Regions from separate parts of the Shewanella goraebulensis genome, predicted to be linked through region 3. Evidence: predicted binding sites of a transcription regulator. Region 3 holds the regulator's gene; each other region holds the start of a gene.
What was found. The regulator sigma-54, encoded in region 3, starts transcription at its own class of promoters, with help from an activator protein. The targets are predictions, from matches to a motif close to GTTGGCACGNNNNTNGNNT.
Positions count from the first base shown of each region.

Region 1: a site for sigma-54 is predicted at 2,767-2,785, ahead of QPX86_RS11915 (nitrate reductase). Genes of this name have one in related genera too.
Region 2: a site for sigma-54 is predicted at 2,170-2,188, ahead of flgA (flagellar basal body P-ring formation chaperone FlgA). Genes of this name have one in related genera too.

Region 1 is NZ_CP126972.1:2,828,275-2,832,530, forward strand. Features, by position in the region: gene QPX86_RS11915 (nitrate reductase) at 1-2,727, opposite strand, end outside; gene cctA (tetraheme c-type cytochrome CctA) at 3,094-3,429, opposite strand; gene htpX (protease HtpX) at 3,724-4,256, opposite strand, start outside.
Region 2 is NZ_CP126972.1:3,465,340-3,469,595, forward strand. Features, by position in the region: gene QPX86_RS14705 (CheR family methyltransferase) at 121-954, opposite strand; gene QPX86_RS14710 (chemotaxis protein CheV) at 1,120-2,040, opposite strand; gene flgA (flagellar basal body P-ring formation chaperone FlgA) at 2,368-3,090, shown strand; gene flgM (flagellar biosynthesis anti-sigma factor FlgM) at 3,163-3,492, shown strand; gene QPX86_RS14725 (flagella synthesis protein FlgN) at 3,558-3,983, shown strand; gene QPX86_RS14730 (LPP20 family lipoprotein) at 4,202-4,256, opposite strand, start outside.
Region 3 is NZ_CP126972.1:626,040-630,295, forward strand. Features, by position in the region: gene rapZ (RNase adapter RapZ) at 1-738, opposite strand, end outside; gene ptsN (PTS IIA-like nitrogen regulatory protein PtsN) at 735-1,178, opposite strand; gene hpf (ribosome hibernation promoting factor) at 1,181-1,468, opposite strand; gene QPX86_RS02630 (RNA polymerase factor sigma-54) at 1,492-2,976, opposite strand; gene lptB (LPS export ABC transporter ATP-binding protein) at 3,180-3,911, opposite strand; partial or broken gene lptA (lipopolysaccharide transport periplasmic protein LptA) at 4,226-4,256, opposite strand, start outside.

The DNA.
Region 1 (4,256 bases), 2.2 Mb from region 3:
TGCCTGAGTTTCACTAAGTGCTGCATTAAAGTCAGCTTGGTTAATTGAAATATTGTCTGTTGCGCTGCGTTTATTAAATACGGTGTTGTCGAGTTTTTGCAGCATAGCATCTTGAATTTTAGCTTCCGTAACGCCTGTACATGCACAAATAAGTGGGCTGTTACCTGCTTTGATTAACTGATGCAATTGCTGCATTAAGGCAGTATCGACTTCTTTTCCAATAAGCAAGTGCATAGGTTCAAGCGCCACTTCAACCTGTTGTTCGCTTAACAATTTTAGCGATACCAGCAGACCTTTATGAATATTGCATTGCACATGAATAAGTTGCTTACTGAATAAACTGATGGTCCATTTAAGAGAATAAAGCGTCGATTGGAACCCAAAACCTTGCTCTGCATCACTAAAAGCAATGTGAAAACACTCGCCTTGTGATAATGACTGCTGCACGTTCCAGCAAGTTCCATTAAATTCAGGGTCATGCTCACCAAAAATAACCCCTTGCAGTGCGGCATAAACTTTTGAAATGCTAACGGTTTGACACTTAAAAGCAGGTTGCTTTGATACTGGGTCAACATCGCTGTTTAAAGCCTGATTAACCCCATCGCCAACTGAAAATTGCGACGACCAATGCATTGGCATAAACGCAATATCTGGAGCTTGATTCTCATCAGAAACAACTCTGGCAGCAGCAACTTTTCTACTAACAGTTTCGGCATCATCAACTTCAGTTTCAAAACTGACCAAGTCACCATTTTGTAAATCAAGTTGCTTGATTTTTAACGGGTGCATTGCAATGAATGGCTCAGGAATACTGGCGCGAAGACTGGCAATATGACCAGTACGTGTCATGGTGTGCCATTGATCGCGGCTGCGACCACTGTTTAATTTAATTTGATGCTGATTAACAACTTCAGTGGCCATACTAACTGCTGTTGAATGTGCAGTGGTTATAAATTGCGCTTTTTGGCTTGGGGTTGAGAATAAGCCATTTTGATAAACTCTTTGATTCGATTGACCTAGTTGTGAGGTATCTGCCACAGGCCATTGAGTCGGCTTTAAACCATCATATTGCTCATTCGTTAAATCACTCATGCCAGTTAAGTCGAATTGTTTTTCAGGAAAACGGCTTTTTACGGCTTTTGATAATTGTGCAAATTCCTTAAATACTGCAGCGCTATTTTTAAAATCAAATTCATTTTCAAAGCCCATTAATTTAGCAACTTCAGCAAGTGCCCACCAATCAGCTTTAGCCTCACCTTTTGTTGGGATAAAACCACGCTGGCGAGTAATGACTCTTTCACTATTGGTCACAGTGCCGCACTTTTCTGACCAACCTAATGCAGGCAACAAAATATCCGCTTGTTTGGCCGTTGCTGCATCTTGAGTAATATCAGATACCACTACAAAAGGACAAGCATCGAATGCCTGCTGAATTTTAGCAGTATTAGGTAGCGACACTAACGGGTTAGTTCCCATAATCCATACCGCTTTAATTTTTCCTTCAGCCATGGCATCAAAAAGCTCAACAGCGGTTAAACCTTTTTCTTTAGCAATAACACCGCTCTTATCATCGGTATGCCAAAAGTCAGCAAGCAATTGACGTTCAGCATCAGTAAAGCCCATATGACAAGCAAGCTGCGTAGCTAAACCACCGACTTCGCGGCCCCCCATTGCATTGGGTTGTCCTGTGAGAGAAAAGAAGCCGCTACCAGGCTTACCGATATGTGCTAATGCTAAATGGCAATTGATCATCGCATTGGTGGTATCAGTTCCTAAAACCGACTGATTTACCCCCTGACAACTGGCTGTCATTACTTTTTCATTTCCAATGAATAATTGGTAAAAATGCAGCAACTCACTGGTTGATAACCCCAATGAAGTGGCTAGATTATCCACTTCAAATTGTTGCTTATCGTGTGACAGTTCAGTCAGCACAGCTTCAATATCTTGAGTATGCGCCGCAATGTAATCGGTATCAGCAGCATCATTATCGACAATAAACTGCAGCAAACCATTAAATAGTAAACTGTCAGTACCTGGGGCAATTTGTAAATGTAAATCTGCCTGACTTGAAGTCGCGGTTTTAGCAGGATCAATCACAACGATTTTTGTGCCACGCTGTTCACGGGTTTTTATCATACGCTGGAATAGCACTGGGTGAGTCCAAGCGCTATTGGCACCGACTAATACAATCACATCGGCAAGTTCAAAATCTTCATAACAACCTGGCACCACATCTTCGCCGAAGGCGCGCATATGTCCACTAACCGCCGAAGACATACATAAACGCGAATTTGTATCTACATTGGCAGTACCAATAAAGCCTTTGGCCAGTTTATTTGCAACATAGTAGTCTTCAGTCAGCAATTGGCCTGAAAGGTAAAAGGCTACTGAATCTGGCCCATGTTCTGCAATTGTTTGCTTAAAAGTCTCTGCCACTGTATTCAGCGCTGCATCCCAAGAAACTGGTTTGCCTGATTTTAATTTGGGGTAGCGCAAAGTATTAGGCCGAACCAGACTCTCGATGAGTCGTTCGCCTTTTGCACAAAGCTGACCTTTATTGGCTGGATGGGCTTGATCGCCAATCAACTCAAAATTTGCATTAAATGCAGTTGATTTTTGAGAACCAGCATTTAGCGAACTTGAGTTTAAAGAGTTTGATTTCGGTGAGATAGTAACGCCACAGCCAACTCCACAATAAGCACAACTAGATTGGATATTAGACATGCAACTTCCCTTTACTGACAAAATTTTATGTCAATAACATCGCAAAAGTTGTGCCAATTACTAAGGTGATGATTTAACGAGGATTTAACAAAAAAGTAAAAGAGAAGCACTAAGAACTGTGCAACATAAGTGCACCATTTCGCACCAAGTTTGCGCAAACCATTGAAAACAAACGATTATAAATACCTCTTTAGAGGTACAAAAAGAGAGTAATTTTGAGAATATTTTGAACTTCAAATTAAAGTTTGACGACAAACTGTATTTAAAGCCATAAAAAAAGCGCCAACATCAACGGCGCTTTTTTAAACTTTTTTGCATCGTACTCATAATCAGCATCGATGAAAAATAGCAATCAAGTTATCGAAACTACTGAGCAGAACGCCCATCATCATGACAGCTATCACATGTTGGTACATCGCCAACATTCATGTCATGTGGTGCGTGACAATCTGCACACATTAGCATTCCATCATGCGGTGCGTGATTATCGTCCATTTCAGCAAGTGTTCCGTGACAGCTTTGACACTGTTCGAACTCATACTCACCATCTGCTGAAGGCTCGCCGTCAGCGTGACAGCTTTCACAACCACCCATCTCAGCGTGGAAATCAGCAAGATTTTCATCTGCGGCAAAAGCATTTGATGACAAAGTTAGTACAGCAAGAGCTGCTGCAAACAATGCTACAAGAATTTTATTGCTCACTATAATACCCTCCATTTGTGATATTCGAGAAAGCTCTCATCAAGTGGCTTTCTTCGATATCGGTTATCAGCACGACATTTATGGCTCAGTTATAAACTTAGCTAACACTGGTTATTTTAGCAACAGCAAAAGTAACCACTAATAACTAACAACTAACAACTGCACCAACCCCCTAATATGCGTCACTCTTTGTATCCGCAATATTAAAGTCGAGGTTATTCTACTCGTTCAAGAGTAAAAAGAAAGCAATAAAAAAGGAGCCACAAGGCTCCTTTTGTTAATCATATTAAGATATTAGCTGTTCTTAAGAGCGCTAATACGCTTATCAAGAGGTGGATGGCTCATTAAGAATTCAGCCATTGAACCTTTACCATTAATACCTAGTGCTGACATTTGTGCTGGCATTGCGCCTGCTTCAGGGCCCGTTTTTAAGCGCTCTAATGCAGCAATCATTTTGTGCTTTCCGGCTAGTTTCGCAGCACCTTCATCAGCTTTAAATTCACGAATACGTGAGAAGTAAGCCACAATCATTGACGCTAAAATACCAAATAACATGTCCATGACGAAAACAACCGCCATATAAGCAAACATACCTAGGCCTTCACCGTCTTCACTGTTGTTAGCTACTACGTTGTTCACGATACCTGCTACAACACGGGCAGCAAAGATAACGAAGGTGTTTACCACGCCTTGAATTAGGGTCAGTGTCACCATATCGCCATTGGCAACGTGGCTAACTTCGTGCGCTAGCACGCCTTCTATTTCGTCTTGAGTCATACCATAAAGTAGACCAGAACTTACCGCGACCAATGCATTGTCTTTGCTTG
Region 2 (4,256 bases), 2.1 Mb from region 3:
AATAAAGCAAAGGCTGTGCCAAAAAAATGTAGAAATAACCTAGGAAAGGATAAAAAACAAAATGCCAGCGAATGCTGGCATTGGAATATATAAAAAACCTTTAATTACAAAACGTTGAAACTAAGTTTTCTTTTGGTAGTAAATACCTGGATTACATCGAACCATATTGAATTCATCAGTTAAGCCTGAAATAGATTCTGACGCTCCTAAAAATAATATGCCGTTAGGGTTTAGAGCGGCAGCAAATTGCCGCAGTATTTTAGCTTTTGCCTCAGGGGCAAAATAAATCAGTACATTACGGCAGAAAATAATGTCGTATTTGCCAAGTAAGCTATAACTTTCTAGCAAATTATGAGCTCTAAAATTCACTAAACGCTTAACATTATCTTTAATCTTCATATTGCCAGAAGGCAATGGATCAAAAAATTGCCTTTTACGCTCAGGGGATAAACCACGGGCTAATGCCAAACTGTCATATTCCGCATTTTTACAGCGCTCGAGCATTGAGGGTGATAAATCTGTCGCTTGAATTGTGGCATTACCTGGCAATGCGCCCGGCTTACGCTGTTGATACTCAAGAATAGTCATTGCTAAAGAATAGGGTTCTTGCCCTGATGAACACGCCGCTGACCATATTTTTAACGGTCGGCCTAGACGACTATATTCTGGCAATAAAGTATTGTGCAGTAATTCAAACGGGTATTTATCTCTAAACCACAATGTCTCATTCGTGGTCATCGCATCGATAACTTCTGCTCTTAATTGTCTTTCTGTGGGCTTCATCGAACGTTTAACCACTTCAGATAATGAAGGAAGATCATACTTCCCCATTAAAGGTGCTAAACGACTTCTTACTAAATATTGTTTATTATCACCTAATACAATGCCGCTGTGCTGCTCTAAAAAGAGCTTAAACTGATTATATTCTGCTTCAGCGAGTGATTTATTAGTCACATTTACACCCTATTATAAAGAGATTGCCCTTGTGGCCATCTCAGTGTGAACCGGTCACTTAACTATCAAACTTGTTTAATCTTCAGAAAAGGCATAATAAACCTAAGTCTGCCTTTGTATATACTGTCTTTGCATATAATAATAGACAGACTATTGCCACAATGCTTATAAAATTAAGTGTTTATTCACAGCAGATGCTAATTCATCAGGGTTGAATTTTGCGATAAAATCATTAGCCCCAACTTTCTCGACCATAGCTTGGTTGAAAACCCCACTTAAAGAGGTGTGCAATACCACTTTTATGTCTTTAAGCTTAGGATCATCACGTATTTCTGCGGTCAAGGTATAACCATCCATTTCTGGCATTTCAATATCTGAAATAATTAATGGGATCTCGTCAGCAACATTATCCATTTCAGTTGCAATGGCTTTGAGCTTTTCAAGGGCATCTTTACCATCAATCGCAGTATCAATTTGCAAATTTAACGACTCAAGTGAACGTATAATTTGTTTTCTCGCTACCGCTGAATCATCAATGACCATAATGTGATAATGCTGTTCGCGATCAATGGTTAGCGCTTCATCTGCTTCTTTACTGATTTCAGTTTTAACTGGTGATATTTCATCTAAGATTTTTTCAACATCCAAAATCTCTACCAATTCACCTTCAATTTCTGTCACCGCCGTCAAATATGAGTTACGACCGGCACCTTGTGGAGGCGGCATAATAGATTCCCAATTCATATTGATAATGCGCTCAACAGAACTGACTAAGAAACCTTGAATACTGCGGTTATACTCAGCAATAATGATGAAACAGTTTTCAGTTGAAGTTAATGGGCGGCCACCCGTTGCCGCACTTAAATCAATCACAGAAATAGTCGAGCCGCGGATATGTGCAATCCCTTTAATCATAGGGCTTAGGCGCGGTAAAGTGGTTAATGGCGGACACTGTAAGACTTCTTTTACTTTAAAAACGTTAATACCAAAACGTTGACGGCCATTCAATTTAAAAAGCAACAACTCGAGTCTGTTTTGACCAACAAGTTGGGTACGTTTATTGACTGATTCAAGAATACTCGACATAACCCTGCCTTAATTAATACAGCCCCTTCGGGCATTTTCTTATGATTTAAAGCGACACTAATCCTACTACCATCAAATTGTAACACACGCTTGATGTGATTTATTCGCTATATTAATAGCTTTAATGTAATAGGCATACTTATTGCTTTAAATTAATCAATTACCATATAAACCAATATTTTCAGCTGAAAAGTCAAACTTCTGACTTCTGGTTCAATTATTCTTCAGTGAATAGTTCAGCTTAAAAGAATCTTGTTTAAATCAATGTATTTAAACCGCTAACATGAAGTATAGAGGTATTCTGGCAATACTCGCTAGAAACAAAATATGAAGAAAAACATTCTTTTGTTACTTATCTTAATGTGCGCTGCTTTTCCGGCTTTAGCCAGTGAAGACAGTACTATCACCTATTCTTTATCGACCATTACTGCGTTAGCTAAAGAGACTGTTGCAAAAAAAATTGCCGACTCACCTTCATTTAATAGCAATGCAAAAATAAACATTTTGCCGCAACGATTAGAAGGAAGGCTTAACCCCCCTTCATGTTACCCACCCATTCAGGTAGAAATGGCCAGTGACCGACCTATTAACCGCACTAATACTGTCAAAATTAGCTGTATAAGTCCTGAGTACGATTATCCTTGGCAAATGTATTTATCAGTAAAAGTTGAGGTACTCTACCCAGTTGTAACCGCTAAAGGTATTATCGAAAAAGGCGAACTCATCACTGACGACATCATTGAAATCAACTTTGTAGACCAACACAGCATTCGTGGTCAATTTTTCTCTGGTATATCAGACATTATTGGCACGCGCTCAAAAAGGCGAGTAGCAGCAAAAGCACCATTACTTAATAATAACCTATGTTTTGTCTGTAAAGGTGATTCGGTATCGATATACGCAAAAACAAGTAGCTTTGAAATCAAAACAGCTGGAGAAGCGTTGCGAGATGGTAACCTGGGAGATACTATTAGAGTCAAAAACTCTAACTCAAACAGAAGACTAGATGTTATTGTCACAGGTGTTGGAGAAGTTGAAGTTAGGATGTAAAATAATCCTAAAGTTATTTCCATCAAGGCCGATACCCTGTTAGGAATACCATAAATTACGCTGGAGCCTTACATGGCAATTGATATTAACAATCTAAAAACAGCTTCACACACTCAGTTACGCACCAATCGTAACTCAAGTGCTGCGACTAATACTGCAGAAACACCAAGCAGTAATAAAGCAGATGTGAAAACTGATTCGGTCAGCATCACCTCGCAAGCCCAACAGCTGCAAGGAGCTCAAAGCAAAATGGCATCGTTACCAGAAATTGATCAAAGCAAAGTTGATGCAATTAAAACAGCGATTTCAGAAGGTCGATATAAAGTTGACCCAGAAAAGCTCGCTGCTAACATTGCAAGTTTTGAAGCTGACATGAGCGGACTAAATTTCGACCAAGAGTAGTTTCATAATGACTCTTGGCTAATCAAGCGTTACATCAGTAACGTGGATTTTATAAAGAGTAACTTATGAACGAATTACTACAGCTGTTATCTTTTCAGCACGGCACCTTGTCGTCGCTGAAAAAACTTGTATCTGCAGAAAAACAAGCATTAACGGACCAAGACGCTGATACCCTGTTAGCCTTGGCTCGAGAAAAAGTCACTTGCCTTAATAATTTACAACAAAATGACCAGAAACTGGCTAACCATCCAGATAAAGAGCTGCTCAATACAAATGCCGAGTTAGTTCAAAAGGTAGAGGAAGCTAAGGCCATTTTAGAACAATGCAAAGACATTAATAATCAGAATGCCAGTCTTATCGAACTAAATATTGCCAGCCTGAATCGTTTCTCACAAGCAATGCAAATGAGCCGTAATGCTACCAGCCTGACTTATAATGACAAAGGTCATACTTCAACCATCTCTTCATTAGGGTCAAACCTAAAAGCTTAGGTACAAATTCAGGTGTAACCCTAGGTTTAAATCGAAGGTTTAAATCGAAGGTTTAAATCGAAAACTTAGTCTAGTTTTAAGAGTAACTCTATTGATAGCCTTACAAACAAGCGCCTTGTAAAATTGCAGTTTTAGACACAAAAAAGCCGCTAATCAGCGGCTTTATTATCAATTTCAACCCATCAAGATACAGTCTAACTAATAACGTATTAATAAAACTAAAAGTATGTTACTTCTTTGATCTTTCTTGGTCGATTAGCTTGCTGATAAAGC
Region 3 (4,256 bases):
ACCGATGGCTATGGTTAAGTAGCTGCGATTATTGCGTTCAAGGTGCGGCATCCACGTTTCAAATAGGTTTTCAATTTGCCAAATGAATTTATTGACTAAAGGTTGTCTGCCTAAAAATTCTTGTACTGGCTGGTCTAAGCCAGTTAGCGGTCTTAGCTCTGTTTCCCAATGCGGATTGGGTAAGAAGCGCACATCAAACATAAAGTCTGCTTCAGCTGGCATACCATGCTTGAAGCCAAATGACTCAAAATGAATCACTAACTCTTTATCGATACTGCCCATTAATATTTGTCTGACTTGATCGCTGAGATCATAAATGGTCAATTGAGAGGTATCAATGTAGTGATCGACCATTTTAGCAATCGGTTCGAGTAAACGACCTTCTAGCTGAATAGCTTCTTGTAGCGAAATTTGGTTTTTAGATAGAGGATGTAATCGACGGGTTTCACTGTAGCGTTTAAGTAGAACCTGATCATTTGAGTTTAGAAATAAACTAATGATAGTCGTATCATCAGATAATAAGGCTATTTGCTCTTCTAGAACCTTGCCTTGCTCTTCAATATTTCGAACATCGACACTGATGGCGACAAGTTCGTTATTTCCCTTGAGCTGCTCAAGCAAACTGCCAATAAGTGGTAGAGGCAGGTTATCAACACAGTAATAACCTAAATCTTCTAATACCCTAAGTGCAACTGATTTACCTGAGCCTGATCGTCCTGATACGATGACAAGTTTCATGCAGTTATAACCTGATATAGTTCTGTAGCGTCATGACTCTTTCGAAGTCGCTTAAGGATTAATTTATCACTCAGTTTTTCAGCCATGGTAGACAGCGTACTTAAATGCTGTTGGCATTGATCTGAAGGAACTAGCAGTGCAAATAATATATCCACGGGTTTCTTGTCGATAGCATCAAACTCAATGCCTTCTTCACACTTGATCAAAATGGCTATCGGGTGTTCGATATCATTTAATCGACCATGGGGAATAGCTATGCCATTTCCAATACCTGTACTACCCATTTTTTCACGTGCTATTAAACTTTCAAAAATAGCCTGTGATGATAGGGTTGGGTACTGGGCAGCCATTAAATCGCTGATGAGTTCCAGTACTTTTTTCTTACTGCCCGGCGTGGCGCAGGTGGTGCACGCCGGTTGCAGAATGGTGCGAAGTTCCATTGTTAGTGTTTAATTAACTTCTCTTTATGTTTAATTACCTGACGGTCTAATTTGTCTATCAGGGCGTCAATTGCGACATACATATCTGCGTTTTGAGATACGGCAAAAACTTCACCTCCTTTGAGGTGTAATTTTGCTTCAGCAATTTGTTGCAGCTTCTGAACATTGAGCACAACGTGAACATTATTGATCTGTTCGAAGTGTCGTTCAAGCTTTGAAAACTTAGTTTGTACATACTCACGTAAAGATTGCGTGATTTCTACATGGTGCCCAGTCAGATTAATTTGCATAGATCATCCTCCATTACAAAGGCTTATAAGCTTTTGCGTTGGTTTGAGGGAGGGATGAGCATTGCTTCACGATATTTGGCGATCGTACGCCGAGCAACATTAATCCCTTGTTCAGCCAATAGCGTCGCCATTTTACTATCGCTAAGTGGCTTTTTCTGGTTTTCCGCTGCAACAAGCTTCTTAATAAAGGCACGAATTGCAGTAGAAGAACATTCTCCGCCATCATCAGTACTAACGTGGCTAGAGAAGAAATATTTTAGTTCAAAAAGTCCGCGAGGGGTGTGCATATATTTTTGAGTCGTCACACGAGAAATCGTCGACTCATGCATTTCAACTGCTTCAGCAATATCATTAAGCACCATCGGTTTCATGGCTTCTTCACCAAACTCAAAAAATCCTTGCTGAAATTGCACAATACAATTGGCCACTTTTAACAGGGTTTCATTGCGACTCTCAATACTCTTGATAAACCATTTTGCTTCTTGTAAGTGACCACGAATAAATTGGCTATCAGACTGACTTGCAGACCCTTTTGCCATGGCTGCGTATTGCTGATTCACACCAATTTTGGGCATGTTATCTGGATTGAGCTCTACGACCCAGCGGCCACTTTTCTTAAATACAGTCACATCAGGTATGACATATTCGTCTTTAATCGGCGTTATTTGTAAACCTGGACGCGGATTCAAGGTTTGAATAAATTGAATCGCTTCGCGTAAATCATCTTCTTTAAGCTTGGTTTTACGCATTAATAAGCGAAAGTCGCGGCCAGCAATTAAATCAAGGTGTTCACTAATGAGCAATTTTACATTGTCGATGCAGGGGATTTCATCTGGATATTGACCAAGTTGAATCATGAGACATTCACTTAAGTCTCTCGCTGCCACTCCTACAGGGTCAAAATGTTGCACGCGTTTAAGTACAGCTTCAACTTCGTCGAGTTCTATATCTTCAAGACCTAAGGCCTGCAATATGTCCTCAGTTGATTGGGTTAAGTAACCGCGTTCATCAACGGCGTCGATAATAGCTGTGGCAATAACAAGATCGTTTTCAGAAAAAGGAGTCAGGTTTTTTTGCCACTCAAGGTGTTCATATAAGCCTTCGGTGGTTTCACCTTGAAAAGGCATATCGTCATCACGAGCGACGGCCCCAGAGCCTGAACTAGGCGATGCGGTATAGACTTCATCCCATGTAGTATCCATCGGGAGATCTTCTGGCATCGACTCTTTGGTTAATGATTCCGTGGTATCAACGGTAGAGGTGTCTTTTTCAACGGTAACTTGGCTATTATCGCTAAAATCAGTGTCGGTTTGCTGGGCGTTTTCTTTTACGGGTTCTTTGGCTTTAGCAAACTCATCTTCGAGCTCAAGGAGAGGGTTTGAGTCAAGTGCTTGTTGAATTTCTTGCTGTAGCTCCAATGAGGAAAGTTGCAATAAGCGTATGGCTTGTTGCAACTGAGGGGTCATCGTCAGGTGTTGACCCATTTTGAGTTGGAGTGAGGCTTTCATTTACCGCTTATCCCTAATTGAATTTCATCATCGCGACTAACAATTGTGTGGGTCTAGCACCTTTTTATCGTTTTCTAGACTGACGTTAAACAATGCTTTGGTTTAGCATTTAGTTCAACGATAAGTTGAGTCTAGAACATAGCACTAAAAAGTGGGACTGATACTGGTCGCGAAATGCCATATTGTGCACTAAAGAATGCTAACTATAGCTTGAATTGCTCACCTAAGTATACTGACCTGACTTGCTGATTGTCTAAGATTTCAGCAGGCGTGCCTTCTGCAATTAAATCACCGTGGCTGACAATATACGCGCGCTCACACACATCAAGTGTTTCACGAACATTATGGTCTGTAATTAACACACCTAAACCACGACTTTTTAATTGTTGAATAATTTTCTTGATATCTATCACAGAGATAGGATCAACACCTGCGAAAGGCTCATCCAATAAAATGAACTTAGGATTGGCTGCCAATGCGCGTGCGATTTCTACCCGGCGACGTTCACCACCCGATAATGCCATGCCTTGGCTATCGCGAATATGAGTGATATTGAACTCTTCTAATAAGTGTTCTAATTCTTCAATGCGCTGCTCTGTGGTTAAACTCTTGCGGGTTTGTAACACAGCCATAATGTTATCGTGTACGGTCAGCTTTCGAAAAATACTGGCTTCTTGTGGTAAATAACCAATGCCTTTGCGAGCGCGGAGATGCATTGGATCTGCAGTGAGATCGTCAGAATCAATTAATATCCGGCCTTTATCGCTTTTAACTAAACCAACCACCATATAAAAGGTGGTGGTTTTACCTGCGCCATTTGGCCCTAATAGCCCCACAATTTGCCCAGTTTTAACTGTCAGGCTGACATTTTTAACTACTTGGCGGCTTTTATAACTTTTCGCCAAGTTTTCAGCTGTTAACGTTATTTGTGTCATTATTGAGTTTGCTCTAGCGCTGGTGCTTCAGGTAATGAATCTGTATTTGGCTTATCTTTAACTTGTTGGCCTTCAATTGAAGTCTCTATATTTGCTTCAGGTACTTCGATGACGGGCATTGCCGATTCAGAACTATTCTTGTGAGTATCAGTTTCTTCAGTAGTTGTTATGTCTGTAGAAGTTATTTCAGCATTATTGGCTTCTGTTTTCTCTTCACTGATAGATGTAGCTTGATTCTCAATGAGCTTTTCTGACTCTTCTGCTTTTGGTGATTCTAATTCAGGCTGCTCTGAATTATCTGTTGAGTCATTTAAATCTGGATAGTTTTCTGGTTGGAAAATCGTA